3 regions of the Serratia sp. TSA_198.1 genome follow, and region 1 is predicted to be linked to each of the others. Evidence: predicted binding sites of a transcription regulator. Region 1 holds the regulator's gene; each other region holds the start of a gene.
What was found. The regulator CRP, encoded in region 1, controls carbon source genes, mostly activating them, when cyclic AMP is high. The targets are predictions, from matches to a motif close to ATGTGANNNNNNTCACAT.

Region 1 (6,795 bases):
TGATGCGGGCGCTGGCGCCAGGCCAGCGACGAAATGGTGTGCATGACGCTCAGGTGGGAGAGAATGCGGCGCAGGTGGCGCTCCATTTCGGTAACCGGCATTTCCGGGTGCAAATCCGGTGGCTGCATGATGCTGTTGCCGCTGCTCGGCCCGTCGTACTCCAGCCGCTGCTGGCAGCTTTGCAGCGCTATCTCGCAGGTTTGCAGATACTCCTGCGCCAGCTTGGGCGTCAGCATATAGTGCTCGCGTGCCAGAATGGTCATCGCGTTCAGGTGTTCGACAATAAACTGACTGTGCGTTACCCACAGGCGCATATCCGCCAGATAGCTGGATTCAAACCCCGGCTCCTGCATTGCCTGATTCAATGAGGTGAACAGCGCGTTGTGCGCCTGGTTCACCTGCATGCGAGCATAGGCCAGCGCGCTGGGATCGGGTTCCTGCTCTTCCAGCAGCAGGCGCAGTGCCTGTTGATCTTTCTCCAGCGCCTGATGGGCGTTCTTGCGCAGCAGGCCGCTTTGCCACTGTGGCCACAGCCAGATGGTGCCGCCGAACACCAACACGCAGCCGATCAGGGTGTCGATAAGGCGGGGGATCAGGAAATGTGTGCCGTTCAGCGCCAGCAGTTGCAGGGTATAGACCGCCGTCACCGTAAAGCCAATCACCGCCAGCCCGTAGTTTTTACGCGAAACCAGATAGGCCGCCAGCGTAATGACCAGCATCACGCTCAGGGTCGCGCCCTCGGGCATTTGCAACTGTAGCAGCCCGGCAGCGATCACCAGCCCGGCCAACGTGCCGAGCGCACGGTGCTGGATGCGAACCCGGGTGGCATTGTAGCCGTTCTGGCTCACCAGCATGACGGTCAGCAGGATCCAGTAAGGTTTTGGCAGATTGAAAACCATCCCCAGGCTGCTGCCCGCCGCCAGCATTACCCCCAGCCGTGCCGCATTGCGCAGGGCGTTGGATTTAAACGACAGGTAGCTGAACAGCGCCGGCCAGAACGGCAGGCGGTTTTGATTGGCCATCAGGTCGCGACGGTATAACGGATGCTGGGTGCGCAGCAGGCGAGCGATGCGGCTGAAGTGGTAGTAACAGAACTGACCCACCGGATTGTCGGGGTGCTGTGCGGCCACTTTTTCCAATGCTGCCAGCTCGTTGGTCATACTGAAGCGCTGGGAGTATTGATGATAGAGAATATCGTGCGCCACCGTGCGCAGCCGGCCGGCAATCACCTGCGCATTGCGGCGGATAATCGCCTCGGCCTGGCTCTGCTCCACCAGTTTTTGCACTTCTTCCGGCAGGTGCAGGCTGACGGTAATGTGTTCTTGTAAATCCAGCGCGACCTGAAAGGTTCGCTGCAGGCGTTTTTGCTCGAGATTATTGGCGTGCGGCAAAAAGTTGAGCTGCTGATACAGCAGGCTGATCAGGTCCATCACTTTTTGCTGGCGCACCAGCAGTGGCGGTAACGCGGTTTGCGGATCGGTATGTTGGGTTAACAGGGAATACTTGGCTTCGAAGTAGTCCGCCAGTTCCAGATAAAGCTGGCTCAACGATTCGCGCATCGGCTGTTCTTTCCACAGCTTGAACCAGAACCAGGTGAACAGGCCGTACCAGGCGGTACCCACCACATACAGTAAGGGGGCGTACCACAGCGGCACCGTGCCGGCCATGCTGAGAGAAAAGATGGCGGCGATCAACGCGGCGGGGAGCAGGCGGGCATGTAACGGGCTGATCTCGCCGCTGACGCCGAGCAGCAGAGCCAGGCCGAGCATCAACGCCGGCAGCGGCAATTGCCACAGCAACGCCTGCTGCAGCAACAGGCTGCTGAGTGCAAACAGTGAGCCGCCGACGATCAGGCGTTTGAAAAAACGTTTGTGGGGCGTGTCCAGCCCGGCGATGTTACAGCAGGCGGGAACCAGGGAAAACAGCAGGCCGAGTTGCAGGTGGCCGATCAGCAGGCCAAAGAGCACCGGCAGACACAGCACCAGCGTTTGCCGCAGTGCGTAATTGACTTCCGGGTGGTAAATCAGTCGACGCCACATGATCGGTCGGGGCATAAAAAAACGGCGCGAATCATCGCGCCGTTTTTTCAGTGATTAACGTGTGCCGTAAACGACAATGGTTTTGCCGTGGGCGGAGATCAGGTTTTGATCCTCCAGCATTTTCAGAATGCGGCCGACGGTTTCACGTGAACAACCGACGATCTGACCAATTTCCTGGCGGGTGATTTTGATCTGCATGCCGTCTGGGTGGGTCATGGCATCGGGTTGTTTCGCCAGGTTCAGCAGCGTTTGCGCGATGCGACCGGTAACGTCCAGGAAGGCGAGGTTACCCACTTTCTCTGAGGTCACTTGCAGGCGGCTTGCCATCTGCGCTGACAGGCGCATCAGGATGTCCGGGTTGACCTGAATCAGTTGGCGGAATTTCTTGTAAGAAATCTCAGCCACTTCACAGGCGGTTTTCGCCCTGACCCAGGCGCTACGCTCCTGGCCTTCTTCAAATAATCCAAGCTCGCCGATGAAATCCCCCTGGTTAAGGTAGGACAAGATCATCTCTTTACCTTCTTCATCTTTAATCAGCACCGCGACGGAGCCTTTTACGATGTAGTAAAGCGTTTCGGCTTTTTCACCTTGGTGAATCAGCGTACTTTTGGATGGATATTTGTGGATATGGCAATGAGACAGGAACCATTCGAGTGTAGGGTCTGTTTGCGGTTTGCCGAGAACCATTCGCTGTTATCCTCTGTTGTTATCGCTGCCTTGTGTCACAGGGGTCAGAGTTCCCTGTAAAACGTGCTGTCGCCGTTGTTTTAAGGGTGGCTGGCAGCAGGTTTTGAGGCGTGTCATAAATATACGCTGTCGCTCTAGCATATTAACTTGCCGGGAGAGCTGCAAGCTACATTCTATTAACATACCGGTAAAGGAGCCTTTCTCTGGGAGTTTCCCTGAAATCAGTGTCCCGGAAAGATTTATTGCGGCTCTGTTTGTAGCACAGAGTGAGGCGGGTGTCTCGTGTTGTCTTGCTTGCGCATGACCAGCATCAGGTTCCGTTGCCAGTTTCTATGCGAAAGCGTACTCTGATTTTAAGAAATTAATCGGAGTGACCAATATGCAGGCAAGAGTTAAGTGGGTGGAAGGGTTGACGTTTCTGGGGGAATCCGCGTCTGGCCATCAGGTGTTGATGGACGGCAACGCCGGCGATAAAGCCCCCAGCCCGATGGAAATGGTGCTGATGTCGGTGGGGGGATGCAGCGCTATCGACGTGGTGTCGATCCTGAAAAAAGGGCGTAATGACGTGCGTGATTGCGAGGTGAAATTGACCTCCGAACGGCGTGAAGAAGTGCCGCGCGTCTTTACCCATATCAACCTGCATTTTATCGTGACCGGCAAAGGTCTGACCGACAATATCGTTGAACGTGCGGTGAACCTCTCCGCCGAGAAATACTGCTCGGTGTCGTTGATGCTGAACAAGGCTGCCAGCGTGACTCACAGCTTTGAAATCCGCGACGTAGCGTAACGCGCAAGAATAAAGGGGCGCGGCCAACTGCCGCGCTCCGACCTATTACCCGATTTTTTTGCCTTCCAGCAGTTGCTGCACCAGCGGCGCCATGATCAGTTCCATCGCCAGCCCCATTTTGCCGCCCGGCACCACCAGCGTATTGATGTGCGAGATAAAAGAGCCTTGCAGCATCGCCAGCAGGTAAGGGAAATCGATCTGATCCAGCCCGCGGAAGTGAATCACCACGAAACTTTCATCCAGTGAAGGGATGGCTTTGGCGGCGAACGGGTTGGAGGTATCCACCGTCGGCACGCGCTGGAAGTTGATGTGGGTGCGCGAGAACTGCGGCGTGATGTAGTTGATATAATCCTCCATCGAACGCACCACCGAATCCATCACCGCTTCACGTGAATGCCCGCGCTCGCCGGTATCGCGGATCAGTTTTTGGATCCACTCCAGGTTAACGATCGGTACCACGCCGACCAGCAGATCGACATGTTTGGCCACGTCGGTATGTTCGGTAACCACGCCGCCATGCAACCCTTCATAGAACAGCACGTCGGTCGGCGCCGGCAGCGCTTCCCAAGGTGTAAAGGTGCCGGGGACCTGGTTATAAGGCACCGCTTCGTCGTAGGTATGAAGATACTTGCGCGACCGTCCGGTGCCGTTCTTGCCGTACTCGATAAAGCTCTGTTGCAGCAGACCGAAGTCGTTGGCCTCAGGCCCGAAATAGCTGATATGACGACCCAGATCGCGCGCTTTGCGGATCGCCGCGTCCATTTCCGGCCGGGTATAGCGGTGGAAGCTGTCGCCTTCCAGCTCCGCCGCGCGGATGTTCAACTGCTGGAATATCTTGCGGAACGCCACGCTGGTGGTGGTGGTGCCGGCGCCGCTGGAGCCGGTCACTGCGATAACGGGATGTTTGGCGGACATGGTGGTTGTCACTCCGTGTTAAATGCGCCGGCGTCAGAGTAGGGTTATTGGTCTGTTTGACGCCCTTTTCGCCAAGGGCAAAATTCCGCGCGCGGGTTTGCAATGGTTCATTGTTACCTGATTTTTTCCGTCAGTCATAGAACCGGCAGCCACTAATTTTCTTCCTGCCCGGCACGGAACTGCCCGCGCGGCATGATGTTGACGGTTTCATGCAGTTCTGACCATACCAGCAGGACCTCGCCGTTTTTCAACTGGCGGCGAACGTCTTCCACTTTTTGCTCCAGCGAACGTTCGTGTTCACCGTAGTCGGTGCCTTCGCGCAGCACAAAGGATTCGATCAGGCTGTTCAGGGTCTCGGTTTCCAGTTCTTTCCAGGGGATAATCACGGTGCGGGTTCCAGATAAGGGGAAAGCCAGGATGGAATGCGGTATTCCAGCCACATGTGGGGTTTGTTCAAACTGCCGCCGACAAAGCCGACGTGGCCGCCAAACTCGGTCAGCTGGTATTCAATGTTGCGCGGCAGGCCGGCGATGTCGGGGATCACTTCGTCGGTCATGAAGGGATCGTCTTTGGCATGGATGATCAGCAGCGGCGTCTGAATGGCCGGTAACAGCGGCAGCGCGCTGCAACGGCGGTAGTAATCGGTGGCGTCGCTAAAGCCGTGGACGCGTGAGGTGATGACATCGTCAAAGTCGCGGATACGGCGCAGCGCCCGGAGTTGCGGCAGCTTGAGCGGCAGGGTGTCGGGGTAGTGCAGCAGCTTGCGGGTGGCGTTTTGTTTCAACTGCCCGAGCAGATAGTGCTGATAAACGCGCGAGAACCCTTGATCCATTCGCAATGAGCAGGGCTCCAGCATCAAGGGTGCGGACACGATCACCGCCGCCTGCAACAGGCTGTCTGCCCCTTGCTGCGCCAGGTAGCAGGCCAGCATGTTGCCGCCGAGCGAGACGCCAACCGCCGCCGTCGGCACTTCGCCGTGAGTGGCGCGCAGCCACCGCAGAAAAAAGCGTGCATCCTCCGTTTCGCCGGAGTGATAGATGCGCTGTTTGCGGTTCGGTACGCCGCTGCAACCGCGAAAATGCATAACCACCCCGAGCCAGCCTTTTTCACGCCAGGCGTTGAGCAGGCCATGGGCATAGGGGCTGTAGAAGTTGCCTTCCAGCCCATGGAACAGTACCACGCGCGGCTTGCCGGCGGCCTGCGCCGGATCTTCGCTCCAGGCGAGATCGACAAAATCGCCGTCGGGCAATTCCAGCCGCTGCCAGTGCGGTTTCAACCGCACGCGGCGGCGCACCAGCCGTGGCAGCAGCGTTTGCAAATGTGGGTTACTGGCGCCGGTCAAAGGGCGAAAGGATTCATGCATAACCTGAGTAAAAATCTTATTGGCGGCTATTGTCTGATCAATAGCGCACTGTTAGCTTCAATACCATGAGTTAACAATAATACTGCAAAAAACGCCCCGGGTGAGGAGCACCCGCTTCATGGAACCGAGTTTATTTCTTTCGCTGTTAGGCTTCCTGTGGGTTGCCGCGATCACGCCTGGTCCCAACAATATGTTACTGACCACCTCCGGGGCCAATTTTGGCTTTATGCGCTCACTGCTGTTGATGATGGGCATTATGCTCGGCATGCAAAGCATTTTGCTGCTGGTGGCATTCGGCGTCGGTAGCCTGATTTTGGTTTACCCTGCGCTGCACCTGATCCTGAAAGTCCTCGGTAGCCTGTACCTGTTATGGTTGGCGTGGAAAGTCGCTACCGCCGCCTATGAAAAGCTGGAAACCGACGTGGCGCCGCCGCAGCCTATACGGTTGTATCAGGGCTGGCTGTTGCAGTTCCTCAACCCCAAGGCCTGGCTGATGGCATTGGGTGCGGTGGCGAGCTTCAGTCTGGCGGGCGATAAATATAACGCTTCTATTATGGCTATTTCACTGGGTATTTTTGTGGTGAATGCCGTCGCCGGGGTGATTTGGCTGGGGTTTGGCACGGTGATTGGCCGCTTGCTGCGCAGCAAAAAGGCCTGGATCCTCTTTAACCTTTCCATGGGGCTGTTAACCGCGGACTGTGTGTTACTTATCTGGCATTAAGGAATTGCGGATGACGGAAAATTACTTCCACGTAGTGGCGTTTACCGGCGAAGGCTTACGCGGCAATCCGGCGGGCGTATGCCTGCTGAAGCAACCCTTGTCGACTGCCGAGATGCAGGCCATTGCCAATGAGCTGTGCCTGCCGGAAACCAGCTTTGTCTGGGACGATGGCGACATGTCGGCTATTCGCTGGTTCACCCCGCAGCGTGAGGTGGATCTCTGCGGCCACGGCACGCTGGCGGCGGCGCATGTGATGTTCAGCGCGGTGAATCCGGCGCTACAG
Region 2 (6,795 bases), on a different contig from region 1:
CTTCCAACAGTATCGGCCCTAAAGCGGCTTATTATCATTGCAGCGGGTCGGAGAGTGCCTACAGCGACTGCCCGGTCGACAAATCCGATGATGCCGTGGGCGGTAACGCCATGGCTATTGCCAGTACCGAGTTGATATTCCCGACGCCGTTCATTAATGACCGCTATGCCAATTCATTGCGCACTTCGCTGTTTGTCGATGCCGGTACGGTCTGGGATACCCATTGGCAGAATACCTCGCAAACGCTCGCGGCAGGGATCCCGGACTACGGTGACCCGAGCAATATCCGCGTTTCGGCCGGTATTGCATTGCAATGGCAATCGCCGTTGGGGCCGTTGTCCTTCTCCTATGCGTTCCCGATCAAAAAGTACGAAGGGGACAAGGCAGAGCAATTCCAGTTCAACATCGGTAAAACCTGGTAATCCCAAGGTAAAGCCTGCAAATTTCCTGTGGGCTTTATTTTCTGGTAATGGATTGATAATGAATAATAAAAACCAACCAACGGATGCAGGATTTTTTTGCTGACACCTTACAGCAAACCCGTACCTTTACCGTGCTCAACATCGATTAATTTCGTGATTGCTCATCATTTATTGCAGCGTAAAGGTGATTTTGTCCGCATTATTTTTCATTGTTATTCCGTTGTTATCGGAAAGGTGACTCAACTCTCTTTTTAATTGGCTGCCGAGATCTATTTTTTCATTGTTTTAGCTAAAACCTTTCAGCTAACGTTAAGGACAGCACCATGAAAAAGTTAATTACACTTTCGGCGGTTATCTCTTTGATTTCATGCGCAGTAAACGCGCAGACCATTGTATTGACCGACACGGAAAAAGGCATTGAACAAGGCAATTGGCAGACCGACAGCCAAAAGCTGAACATCACGGGGGCAGGCTTCAGCTTACAGCAACAGGTGCTGCACGGCGGAAAACAGGAAGGTTCCAAGGTGATCACCTTAAGCAGTGCCGGCCTGACGATTGCCCTGAGCCCGACTCGCGGCATGAACATTCTGAATGTGAAGGGGTCCGACGTCCGACTGGGCTGGGACTCACCGGTAACCGAGGTGGTCAACCCGGCTTACATCAATCTGGACAGCCGCAATGGCTTAGGGTGGCTGGACGGGTTTAATGAAATGATGGTGCGCTGCGGCTTTGAATGGACCGGGCACCCTGGCGTCGACAACGGCACGCTTTACACGCTGCATGGCCGCGCCGGCAACACGCCGGCCTCCAAAGTGGTGATCGAGATCGCCGAAAAAGCCCCGTACGAAGTCCGCATTCGCGGGTTGCTGAAAGAAAATACCTTCAAGAAAAGCAACCTGGAAACCTGGACCGAACTGCGCTATATCCCTGGTACACAATCGTTTTCAATCCACGATCGCGTGACTAATCGCGCCGATTACCCACGGGATTACGAAATCATTTACCACAGTAACTTCGGCAAACCGTTACTGGAAGAAGGTGCGGTATTCAGCGCCCCGATCAAGGAAATTTCGCCTTTTAACGACTACGCCAAAGCCGGCCTGAAAGACTGGGCAACTTACCAGGGCCCGACCAAAGGCTTTGATGAAATGGTGTTCAACATCCTGCCTTATGCGGATGCGCAAGGCAAAACGCTTGCCATGCTGCACAACCGGCGCGGGGATCGCGGCGTGGCGATAGGTTTTGATACCCACCAGTTGCCGCTGCTGACATTGTGGAAGAATACGGATACCGAACGCCAGGGGTACGTCACCGGCATCGAACCGGGGACCAACTATGCCTATCCGGTGAAAATCGAACGGGAGCAAGGGCGAATCAAACAGCTGCAGCCTGGCCAAAGTACCGACTTCGAGCTGACCTATACCTTGCTGAAAGATGCTGAACAGGTGAAAGTGTACCAGGACAAGATCAAGACGCTGCAGGGGAGCAATCAACCCAAACTGGTTGAGACGCCTATCGCGGTAGAATAGTCGTCAATGGGAACCGTACCGATCGCGGGCCAACTTTGTTGGCCCGTTTTGTTTTCTTGCGGCGCCGGTAATCGCTTAACGCTTGTGCCTGTCCGGGATAATCAAATCTCCGCGCAGCACGCAGGCGCCGAGCATATCCCGGGTTTTTTCCGTCAACCAACTGACGATACGCGCCGCCATGGCGTCCATGGAATATTCGATGGACGGGATCGCCGGAATGCCCGGCAAATGCAGCGAACCGGCCAGGCTAAAGACCATGATGTCGTCCGGTACGGATTTATTGAACGCCTGTAGCTGGGTAATCACTCGCTGCGCCTCCTGCTCGTCCGCCACCAGCAGCGCGTTGAAATTGAGCGTGGTGGCGTTATTGAGCAGCACCTGTACCGCAACGGAAGAGGTGGTCGAATCCATAAACACCAGGTTGCGATTGAACGGCAAAAAGTTGTTTTCCAGCGCGAGCTTATAACCCAGCAACACCTGATCGGCACAGCCGCCGGCATCCGGCTGGATCAAGGCTATTTGGCGTCTGCCCTGGCTAATCAGATAATTGCAGGCACTTTCGGCGGCGAAAGCGTGGTCGAACTGAATGCTGTTAGGCGTGTCGGCCTCAGCGCAATCGACCAGGATCACGTTGTCATGCGGGATGTTGAGCGGGAAACGGGCACCGATAATCAGCACGTCGTCGCACAACCCGCAGGTGAGTTCGTCCAGCGCGTTCATCACGCCCGCTTTGGTATTGGCGAAACGCAGCAGCAGATGCTTTTGATGCTGGCTGAGCTGTTTTTCCAGCGCATAAAGATAACCTGTGGTTTGGTTAATGTTCTCCTGCGCGCAGATAACCCCGATGCAGCCCGTCGATTGGCTAAGCAATGATTGCGCAATGACGTTGGGCCGGTAATTGAGCTCTTCCGCCGCCTGCAATACCGCGAGACGGCTGGCTTCCTTAACGCCGCGCGATCCACTCAACACCCGTGAGACTGTGGCTTTTGACACCCCAGCTAAACGTGATACATCGTTGATTGTTGACATCTTTCTCTCCTGACAGACCAAGCTGCAGCCTGTAAAAACCCATCCGGTAATGGCTCACATTATCGCCGCCAGCAGTATAACCGTTTTCCTTTTTTCATGGAAACCGATTTTCCACACCATGTCAAAACACCTCAAAACAAGACAAAAAAATGTGATGACAATCCAATAAAAATCCCTTGCAGTGGCTAGATTATGATGAGTATCACACTTCCACTCTCACCCGATGGAAAACGGTTTCCGTATGATATCCAATCACTCCCGCATTCAGGTTATTTACCCGTTGAGGAAGGTTGTCGATGTACAAAATCATGCTGTGTTGTTCCGCTGGGATGTCTACCAGCCTGCTGGTCAGGAAAATGGTGGAGGCGGCGAATGAAAGGGGGTTGCCGGTCGAGATCGACGCCTATGGGGTAGCCGAGTTCGATACGCAGTTTCCACGCTATCAGGTGGTGCTGCTGGGGCCGCAGGTAAAATATATGCTTAAAACACTGTCAGAAAAGGCTGCCGTCCAAGGCATACCCGTTCAGCCCATTGATCCGATGGACTACGGCATGCAGCGCGGTGAGAAGGTACTGGACTATGCTCTGTCGCTGATCGCAGCGGCGCACTAAAAAGGTGTTCCTATGAGTTCGTTATATCAGTCAATGATTGCCGTCATCGAGCAATCCATCACCCCGTTGGCCGGCCGCCTGGGGCAGCAGAAATATGTCATCGCCATCCGCGACGGTTTTACCGCTGCGTTGCCGTTTATGATTATTGGTTCGTTCATGCTGGTCTTCATCTTTCCGCCGTTCTCCGCCGATACCACGAACAGTTTTGCGCGTGGCTGGCTGGATTTTTCGCAGACTTACCGTGCGCAACTGATGTTGCCGTTCAACCTGAGTATGGGGGTGATGACTTTCTTTATCTCCGTGGGGATTGGCGCCAGCCTCGGGCGGCAGTTTAATCTCGATCCTGTAATGTCCGGCCTGCTGGCATTTATGGCCTTTTTGCTGGTGGCGGCCCCTTATGCAGACGGCAAAATATCCACCCAGTATCTCTCCGGGCAAGGGATTTTCACCGCTCTGATCACCGCCATTTACTCAACCCGCGTTTACGCCTGGCTCAAGCAGAACAATGTCACTATTCGGTTGCCGAAAGAGGTGCCTACCGGGGTTGCGCGTTCGTTTGAGATCCTGATCCCGGTCCTGGTGGTGATTGGTACGCTGCATCCGCTGAATCTGTTTATCGAAGCGCAAACCGGCATGATCCTGCCGCAGGCGATTATGCATCTGCTGGAACCGCTGGTGTCCGCCTCGGATTCGCTGCCTGCCATTTTGCTGTCGGTATTGCTGTGCCAGATTTTCTGGTTCGCCGGTATCCACGGTGCGCTGATCGTCACCGGCATCATGAACCCGTTCTGGATGGCGAACTTGTCGGTAAATCAGGCGGCGCTGGCGGCGGGGACGGCATTGCCACACGTTTATTTACAAGGTTTCTGGGATCACTATCTGCTGATTGGCGGCGTCGGCTCGACCTTACCGCTGGCGTTCCTGCTGTTGCGCAGCCGCGTTGCGCACCTGCGCACTATCGGCAAAATGGGCGTAGTGCCGAGCTTCTTTAACATCAATGAACCGATCCTGTTTGGTGCGCCGATCATCATGAACCCGATGTTGTTCATTCCGTTCGTCTGCGTTCCCATGGTCAACGCCGTACTGGCCTATACCGCGACACGTTTGGGATGGCTGGCGCAGGTGGTATCGCTCACGCCGTGGACCACGCCGGCACCCATCGGCGCCTCTTGGGCGGCAAACTGGGCGTTCAGCCCGGTAGTGATGTGCGTTATCTGTATGGTGATGTCCGCCCTGATGTACTTGCCGTTCCTGCGTGCCTACGAGCGCTCTTTAATGAAAACCGAAGAGCAAAAAGCGCAGAGCGGTGCACCGCTGGCCGGAACTGTCAGCAACAACTGATATTTATGGAGAAGCGAAGCATGAAATACGTATTTCCCGAAGACTTCTGGTGGGGCAGCGCCAGCTCTGCGCTGCAAACCGAAGGGGACAGCCGGCAGGGCGGTAAAAGCCCGACAATTTGGGACACCTGGTACGCCAATCAACCCTGGCGCTTTCATCAGCAGGTGGGGCCGCAGGAGACATCGACCTTTTACCGGAACTGGCGCCAGGATATCGCGCTGCTGAAACAGCTCAACCATAACAGTTTTCGTACCTCTTTGAGTTGGTCGCGGCTGATCCCGGACGGAACGGGCGAGGTGAATCCGCAAGCGGTGGCGTTTTATAACAACGTGATTGATGAGCTGCTGGCGCAGGGCATCAAGCCGTTTATTACGCTGTTCCACTTCGATATGCCGATGGCGATGCAGGAGAAGGGCGGCTGGGAAAACCGTGACGTGGTCGCGGCCTTTAGCCACTATGCGCAGGTCTGCTTTGAGCTGTTTGGCGACCGGGTGATGCATTGGTTCACCTTCAACGAGCCGATTGTGCCGGTCGAAGGCGGCTACCTGTATGATTTCCACTACCCCAACGTGGTCGACTTTAAGCGGGCGGCGACGGTGGCATACCACACGGTGCTGGCGCATGCGTCGGCGGTGCGGGCGTTTCGCGCCGGGCTTTACGCCGGAGAGGTCGGTATCGTGCTGAACCTGACGCCGTCTTACCCGCGTTCGCAAAATCCGGCGGATGTCAGTGCCGCGCACCACGCCGACCTGCTGTTTAACCGCAGTTTCCTCGATCCGGTGCTGCGTGGCGAATATCCGGCCGATCTGGTGGCATTGCTGAAAACCTGGGATCAGCTTCCGGCCTGCCAACCCGGCGATCGGGCGCTGATCGCCGAAGGAAAGATTGACCTGCTCGGTGTTAATTATTATCAGCCACGACGCGTGAAATGCCGTGACAGCGCCGTAAACCCACTGGCGCCCTTTATGCCTGAATGGTTATTCGAAAACTACGAAATGCCCGGCAGAAAAATGAACCCTTATCGCGGATGGGAAATTTACGAACCGGGTATTTATGACATTCTGACCAATTTACGCGTTAACTATGACAATCCGCGCTGTTTTATTTCCGAAAACGGCATGGGTGTGGAAAACGAACAACGCTTTACTGAAAACGGCCAAATCAACGATCGCTATCGTATTGAATTTGTCTCTGAACACCTTAAATGGCTGCATAAAGGCATTAGTGAGGGCAGCAATTGCCTCGGCTATCACATGTGGACGTTTATTGATAACTGGTCATGGTGCAACGGATATAAAAATCGCTACGGCCTGGTGCAATTGGATTTGGCCAGCCAGCAACGTACCGTCAAGAAAAGCGGAGAGTGGTTTGCCGCTACCGCCGCAGACAATGGGTTTAACGAACAGGAGACAAATGATGATTGAATTGGAAGACGCGGTCATGGAGATTATCGTCAACGCCGGCCAGTCGCGCAGCCTGTGCTTTGAGGCGCTGCGCGCCGCGCGGGAAGGCAACATCGGCGAAGCCAAAGCGCTGTTGCAGCAGGCCGATGGCTTTTCGCGCCAGGCGCATCAGATGCAAACCAAACTGATCGAACAAGATGCCGGTGAAGCCCGGCAGCCAATGACCTTAATTATGGTACACGCACAGGATCATTTAATGACGTCTTTACTGGCGCGTGAATTATCGGAAGAGATTATTCATCTTTACCAACGCTAATAACACATTATTCATTCCAATAAGGGGAAATAATCACGAAAATTATTTAACTGTTCTGTACCCATGAAAATAATAAAGAATCAGCTTGTTTTGGTGATAGCACGGTTTTTTAAAACCAGAACAGGATGGCTGTTATCTAAAAAT
Region 3 (6,795 bases), on a different contig from region 1:
GGCAATCCCTATGCGCTCAGCCTGTATGACGGCGATGGCATGCTGGGATTGGATCTTGGCGTGTATGGCGCGCCGGAAACTTTCCTGATCGACGGGCAGGGCATTATTCGTTACCGCCATGCCGGGGATATGAACGAACGCGTCTGGCAGCAGGAAGTGTTGCCGCTGTACAAAAAGTACGGGGGTGAAGCATGAGGCTGATTGCCCTGATGTTTGCCGCATTGTTGAGCTGGAGCGCGGCGGCGGCTATCGATACCTATAAATTCAATTCGGTTGAGCAGGAACAGCAATACCGTGAGCTGACGGAACAGTTGCGCTGCCCGAAATGCCAGAACAACAGCATCGCAGATTCCAACGCCATCATCGCCGCGGACATGCGCACCAAGGTGTACGAGCTGATGATGCAGGGGCAGAACAAACAGCAGATCATTGATTATATGGTGGCGCGCTACGGCAATTTCGTCACCTATGAACCGCCGGTGACCCCGGCGACGCTGATCCTGTGGGTTGGCCCGTTGCTGTTTGTGCTGATCGGCGGTGCGGTGGTGATACTGCGCACTCGCCGCCGCCGTGCCGGCGCTGCTAACGATGAATTCTCCGAACAGGAGCAACAGCGCTTGGCGGCGCTGCTGAAAGAGACTGACAGGAAGAAACCCTAATGGCTTTTTGGCTGATTATTATTGTGCTGTTGGCCGGCGCTGCGGCGCTGCTGGTGGTGCCTGCGATGCGCCAGGGCAAGCAGGGCGCGGCCACCAGCCGCGACGCATTGAATAAGGCGCTTTATCAGGATCGCCTGCACGAGCTGGAGCAGGATGAAGCGCAGGGCGTGGTTGCCGAGCGCCCGGTGCTGGTAAAAGAACTGCAACAGAACCTGCTGAACGACATTCCCGGCCAACAAGATGTGCAGACGAAACCGATCACCCGTTGGGCGCTGGTGCCTGGCGTGTTGCTGCTGGTGGTGGTTACCTTGGGGTTCTATCTGAAAACCGGTGGGTTGGCGCAGGTGATGGACTGGCAGCAGGTGCAAGCCCAAATGCCGGAGTTGCGTGCGCGCGTCGCCAATGAGCGTGCTCAGCCGCTGAGCATGGAAGAGATTGCTCGCCTTGGGCTGGGGCTGCGCACCGCACTCCAACAAGACGATCGCAACATCAACGATTGGATGATGCTGGGCCGCGTCGGCATGGCGCTGAATAACGCCACAACGGCGACGCAGGCATTTGCTCATGCTTATCAATTGGATCCGAATAATCTGGAAGTGCGTCTCGGCTATGCGGAAGTGTTGACGCGATCCAACGATCCGGAGGATAACAAGCAAGCCACGCAGATGCTGCGCAAGATGATCGCCGACGATCATACCAATCTGCGCGTCTTGAGCTTGCTGGCGTTCAATGCCTTCGAACAGGGTGATTTCAAACAGGCGATCGGCGCCTGGCAGGTGATGTTGAAACTGCTGCCGGCCAACGATCAGCGCACCGAGGTGTTAAAGCGCAGTATTGCACAAGCAAAATCACAGGCGGGCGAAGAAACTGTTAAACTGAATGTAAACGTGACGTTATCGCCCGAGGCGACTAACGCTTTACCACAGCAGGGGACGCTGGTCATTTCGGTGACCGATGGTGCCAACCCGGTGCCTGTTGCGGTAAAACAACTGCCCTTAAGCCGTTTCCCACTGTCATTCTCTTTGGATGACAGCAACGCCATGATGCCTGAACGCCTGCTTTCGGCGCTGCATCAGGTGAAGGTGCGGGTACGGATTTCTCACGACGGTCTGGCCACGCCGCAGGCGGGCGACTGGTTTGGTGAGAGTGAGCTGCAGAATTTCAGCGGTAAAGAGCAGGTTAGCGTTCAGATTAACAAGCAGGTTCCCTGAATAAAAAGACCGAACGTATTTTCATGGAGAAAAATATGAACTTTCGCCTGACTGGGCTGGCTTTCGCAACTGTGCTATTGGTGGGCTGTGCCAGCGCGCCGCAAGATGAACCACAAGGGCGATCCGATCCTCTGGAAGGATTTAACCGGACGATGTTCGACTTTAACTATAACGTCCTGGATCCGTACGTATTGCGCCCGGTGGCCGTGGCCTGGCGCGACTATGTGCCCATGCCGGCGCGTAACGGTTTAAGTAACTTCACGTCGAACCTGGAAGAGCCTGCCAGCATGGTCAACGCCTTCCTGAAGGGCGACCCGTATCGCGGGATGATTCACTTCAACCGCTTCTTCCTCAACACGCTGTTGGGGATGGGCGGTCTGATCGACGTGGCGGGGATGGCGAACCCGAAACTGGCGCGCGAAGAACCGAACCGTTTCGGCAGCACGCTGGGGCATTACAATGTCGGCTACGGCCCTTATGTGATGTTACCTGCCTATGGCAGCTTCACCTTGCGTGAAGATGGCGGCGATTGGGCGGATACGGTCTATCCGGTGCTGAGCTACCTGACCTTCTGGATGTCGGCGGGTAAATGGGTGGTTGAGGGGATTGAAACCCGCGCCCAATTGCTGGATTCCGACGGGCTGCTGCATAACTCTTCCGATCCTTACGTGATGGTGCGTGAAGCCTACTTCCAGCGTCACGACTTCCTGGCGAGCGGCGGTTCACTGAAGGCGGAAGAAAACCCGAACGCCAAGGCGATCCAGGGCGATCTGGACGAAATCGATTCAGCGAAATAATTCCTCGCCAAGAGAATATGAAAACCCGCCGCCAGGCGGGTTTTTTGTTATAAAACGGCAACAAAAAAGCGCCCCGCAGGGCGCTTAAGCGTTTTGAACGACCGCTTTAGAAACGGTAGTTGAAGTTGGCGCCGTACAACCAGGCCTTGCCCACCGATTCGAAGGTGTAAGGGCCTTCTTTGACGGTGACTTTCTGGCCGTGCATGTAGGAAACACCGACGTCAACCGAAGCGTCTTTGTTGAACGCATAGGTGGTACCGGCGCTCAGCCAGAAACGGTCCTGATCCGGGATTGAAATAGAGCGGTTCTGGGCAGGTACCGGGCTGTCATCGAATGCGATACCGGTGCGGAAGGTCCAGTTATCATCGTAGAAGTAAGTGGTACCCAGCGCGATGCGGTAGGCGTCTCTGAAGCCTTCATGCTTCTCGAACAGCGTCTGGCCGTTGTTGCCGGTGGCTTTCAGCTCCTGGAACTGGCTCCAGCTGGTATAAGCCAGGCTGTAGTGGACAGCCCATTGCGGCGCAACCTTGTTGTAGCCCGAGATTTCCCACATTTCCGGCAGGTTCAGGGTCAGCGAGCCTGGAATGGTATTGCCATCAGTACCCCATGGCAGACCGGTTCTGCCCTGCAATGGGTTCAGACGAGATGGGATGCTACTTTTGTAGTCGCCGTCGAAGTCAACTTTCACTTCTGAGCGGTAAGTTAAGCCATAGCGGTTGTTTTCGTCCACTTCATACAGGATGCCGGCGTTCCAGCCGTAGCCCCATTCGTCACCCTTCAGGTGGGAGATTTGAGTATCAGCGGGCATGCCGAGGGCTGCACCGCTTTCGCCTGCATAACGCTCAAGTTTGGCTTTAGCGTAAACCGCGTCAAAGCCCAGACCGAAGCTGAAGTGCTGGTTCAGGCGATAGGCGCCGCTCAGATTGAGGTTCACCGTGGTCAGGTCGGTTTTGCCGCCGTAAGCGCCTGCGGTGTAACCGTCGTTGAATTCGGTGGCCAGACCATAGTTACTGGTGACCGAGCCGCCTACGGCAAATTGATCGTTAATCGGGTGAACATAGTGCAGGTTCGGCACCCAGGCGGTTGGCGCGATGTTTTTGGAATCCAGGCTGGCGCCTGAAGGGGACTTGCCGGTGATGTCTACATCCGGATCGATAAATACCGCACCGATCGAGAATTCCGGTCGGGTGTACATCATCAAAAGGGCAGGGTTGCGGCTGGCGGATGCTGCAGTATCCGCGATGGCGCCTTCACCAGAATACGAACGTCCTAAACCCGCTGATGAGAACTCATTCAGCTGGAATCCTGCGGCAGACACGTTTGAAGAAATAATTGCCACTGCAGCTGCGAGAGCTGATTTAGTAAATAGGTTTTTCTGGCTCATGACCAAAACCTCATTATGTGTTTATTATTTAAACTATGTTACACAAGGTAACAAGGAGCGCGGGATTGTAGGGTCCGTTATCATTCAGACAAATCAGACCAGTGGCTGAATTATAGGTCCGACCTGTTAGGATGTTGCAACTTTGTTTTTGAGATATTTCAGAATTGGTATCAAAAAAGAGATCTGCTTAACAAAAAACCAGCAGTGAATAACAAACTTCTTACCATTCCTTAGCAGACGTCGATTTTTATTTGTGATTTCCATCACTTAAAACACCTATAAAAAGTAAGTGCTAGCGATGGGTTTCGCTGCGGGGTAAAATAAACGCAGAATCTTGCGTCTTTGCGCCAGAAAGTTAATGGCAGTTTGGACTCGCGTAATGGCGGTCCCTGAGGAGAATTAATCATGTCCGATGCAATTAATAAATGCAGCGCCCAGGAAACCGCAGCTTGTTGCTGTGTTGATGTCGGTACCGTGATGGACAACACCGATTGCACTGCATCCTACAGCCAGGTGTTTGCCAATCAACCAGATGCCGAGAAAACGCTGGCGGCGCTGACGGAAAAAGCCCGTGGCGTGGAGTCTGACCCTTGTGACATCAGCAGTAGCATTAAACCGGTTGACGGTGGTGTGCAACTCACTGCGGACTTCACCTTTGCCTGCCAGGCGGAAACACTGATTTTCCAGCTCGGCCTGCGTTAATTCCCGCCCAAAACGGTGCGGGGTAAACCCGCGCCGCTGCCTCGCTGTTTTCCCCCCAATAGAAAGTTGCTCCTGCTCTCAGTTTTCACTTCTGACGGTTTGCCAAATGTAAACATTTGGTTAACAATGACCTCATCAGGTCAGACCTCTTTTTGCCCGTTGCGCTGACGTTATTTTTTTCAGGAGCGTTTATGAGTAAGGCACTGCCGTTGGTGACCCGTTACGGTGACCGTATCGCGATTGTAAATGGACTGCGTACCCCTTTTGCCAAGCAGGCAACCGCTTATCACGGCATTCCGGCGGTGGATCTGGGGAAAATGGCGGTGAGCGAACTCTTGGCCCGCAGCGGCATAGATCCGGCGCTTATCGAACAACTGGTATTCGGCCAGGTAGTGCAAATGCCCGAAGCGCCGAATATCGCGCGTGAAATTGTCCTCGGCACCGGCATGAGCGTACACACCGATGCGTACAGCGTGTCGCGCGCCTGCGCCACCAGTTTCCAGGCGATTGCCAACGTGGCGGAAAGCATCATGGCGGGCAGCATCAGTATCGGCATTGCCGGCGGCGCCGATTCCTCCTCGGTGTTGCCGATCGGCGTCAGCAAAGCGCTGGCGCGTACGTTGGTGGACGTCAACAAGGCGCGCACCCTGTCGCAACGCCTCAAACTGTTTAGCCGGTTAAAGTTCCGCGATCTGCTGCCGGTGCCGCCGGCGGTGGCGGAATACTCGACTGGCCTGCGCATGGGCGATACCGCCGAACAGATGGCGAAAAGCCACGGCATCACCCGCGAAGAGCAGGATGCGCTGGCGCACCGCTCTCACCAACTGGCGGCCAAAGCCTGGGAACAGGGGCTACTGCGCGATGAAGTCATGACCGCTTACGTGCCGCCGTACCGCGCGCAAATCAGCGAAGACAACAATGTTCGCAAAGACTCCAGCCTGGCGTCATACGCTAAACTGAAACCGGCATTTGACCGCAAACATGGCAGCGTCACTGCGGCCAACAGTACGCCGCTGACCGACGGCGCGGCGGCGGTGCTGATGATGAGCGAATCGCGAGCGAAAGAACTGGGGCTGCAACCGCTGGGCTACCTGCGTAGTTTTGCTTTTTCCGCCATCGACGTGTGGGAAGACATGCTGCTGGGGCCATCCTACGCCACGCCGTTGGCGCTGGATCGCGCCGGTATTGGCCTGGCCGACCTGACGCTGATTGACATGCACGAAGCTTTCGCCGCGCAGACGTTGGCAAACCTGAAGATGTTCGCCAGCGATGAATTCGCCCAACAAAAGCTGGGGCGCAGCAGGGCGATTGGCACAGTGGATATGGATAAATTTAACGTCTTGGGTGGCTCGATCGCCTATGGCCACCCGTTTGCCGCTACCGGCGCGCGCATGATCACCCAAACGTTGCACGAGCTGAAACGCCGTGGCGGCGGATTGGGGCTGACCACCGCCTGCGCGGCCGGAGGGTTAGGGGCCGCAATGATTGTAGAGGTGGAATGATGAGCTTTGAAAACGCATTGCATGAACAGCGGGCCAAACCCTCGGCTTTTCAACTGACGCTGCGCCCGGACAACATCGGCGTGATTACCATCGACGTCCCGGGTGACAAGGTCAATACGCTGAAAGCCGAGTTCGTCGAGCAGGTGAATGACGTACTGATCCGCGCGCAACAGCATACTGCGCTGGAAGGGCTGGTGATTATTTCCGGCAAGCCGGATTCGTTTATCGCCGGGGCGGACATCACCATGATCGCCGCCTGCACCAGCGCCAAAGAGGCCGAAACGCTGGCGAAAAAAGGGCAAAGTACGCTGGCGCAGATCGCCGCTTTCCCGGTGCCGGTGGTGGCGGCTATTCACGGCGCTTGCCTGGGGGGCGGGCTGGAACTGGCTCTGGCCTGCCATGGTCGCGTTTGTTCGCTGGATGACAAAACCGCTCTCGGCTTGCCGGAAGTTCAGCTTGGCCTGCTGCCAGGCTCCGGCGGCACCCAGCGCTTGCCACGGTTGATCGGCGCCAGCAAGGCGCTGGACATGATGCTGACCG

Region 2: the regulator CRP is predicted to act here: its motif matches at 3,130-3,147, upstream of ACUTSW_RS03565 (PTS sugar transporter subunit IIB).
Region 3: the regulator CRP is predicted to act here: its motif matches at 4,303-4,320, upstream of ACUTSW_RS12975 (YfcZ/YiiS family protein).

What each region holds. Positions count from the first base shown of each region.
Region 1 is NZ_JBQZFP010000007.1:16,555-23,349, reverse strand. Features, by position in the region: gene ACUTSW_RS21680 (YccS/YhfK family putative transporter) at 1-2,039, opposite strand, end outside; gene crp (cAMP-activated global transcriptional regulator CRP) at 2,094-2,726, opposite strand; gene ACUTSW_RS21670 (OsmC family protein) at 3,106-3,513, shown strand; gene ACUTSW_RS21665 (phosphoribulokinase) at 3,559-4,428, opposite strand; gene ACUTSW_RS21660 (YheU family protein) at 4,581-4,814, opposite strand; gene ACUTSW_RS21655 (hydrolase) at 4,811-5,791, opposite strand; gene ACUTSW_RS21650 (LysE family translocator) at 5,910-6,512, shown strand; gene ACUTSW_RS21645 (PhzF family phenazine biosynthesis protein) at 6,523-6,795, shown strand, end outside.
Region 2 is NZ_JBQZFP010000001.1:756,913-763,707, reverse strand. Features, by position in the region: gene bamA (outer membrane protein assembly factor BamA) at 1-422, shown strand, start outside; gene ACUTSW_RS03575 (aldose 1-epimerase family protein) at 746-1,951, shown strand; gene ACUTSW_RS03570 (LacI family DNA-binding transcriptional regulator) at 2,027-2,980, opposite strand; gene ACUTSW_RS03565 (PTS sugar transporter subunit IIB) at 3,277-3,591, shown strand; gene ACUTSW_RS03560 (PTS sugar transporter subunit IIC) at 3,604-4,932, shown strand; gene ACUTSW_RS03555 (glycoside hydrolase family 1 protein) at 4,953-6,356, shown strand; gene ACUTSW_RS03550 (PTS lactose/cellobiose transporter subunit IIA) at 6,349-6,651, shown strand.
Region 3 is NZ_JBQZFP010000002.1:328,821-335,615, forward strand. Features, by position in the region: gene ACUTSW_RS12950 (DsbE family thiol:disulfide interchange protein) at 1-195, shown strand, start outside; gene ACUTSW_RS12955 (cytochrome c-type biogenesis protein) at 192-659, shown strand; gene ccmI (c-type cytochrome biogenesis protein CcmI) at 659-1,870, shown strand; gene mlaA (phospholipid-binding lipoprotein MlaA) at 1,906-2,667, shown strand; gene fadL (long-chain fatty acid transporter FadL) at 2,774-4,051, opposite strand; gene ACUTSW_RS12975 (YfcZ/YiiS family protein) at 4,457-4,753, shown strand; gene fadI (acetyl-CoA C-acyltransferase FadI) at 4,945-6,255, shown strand; gene fadJ (fatty acid oxidation complex subunit alpha FadJ) at 6,255-6,795, shown strand, end outside.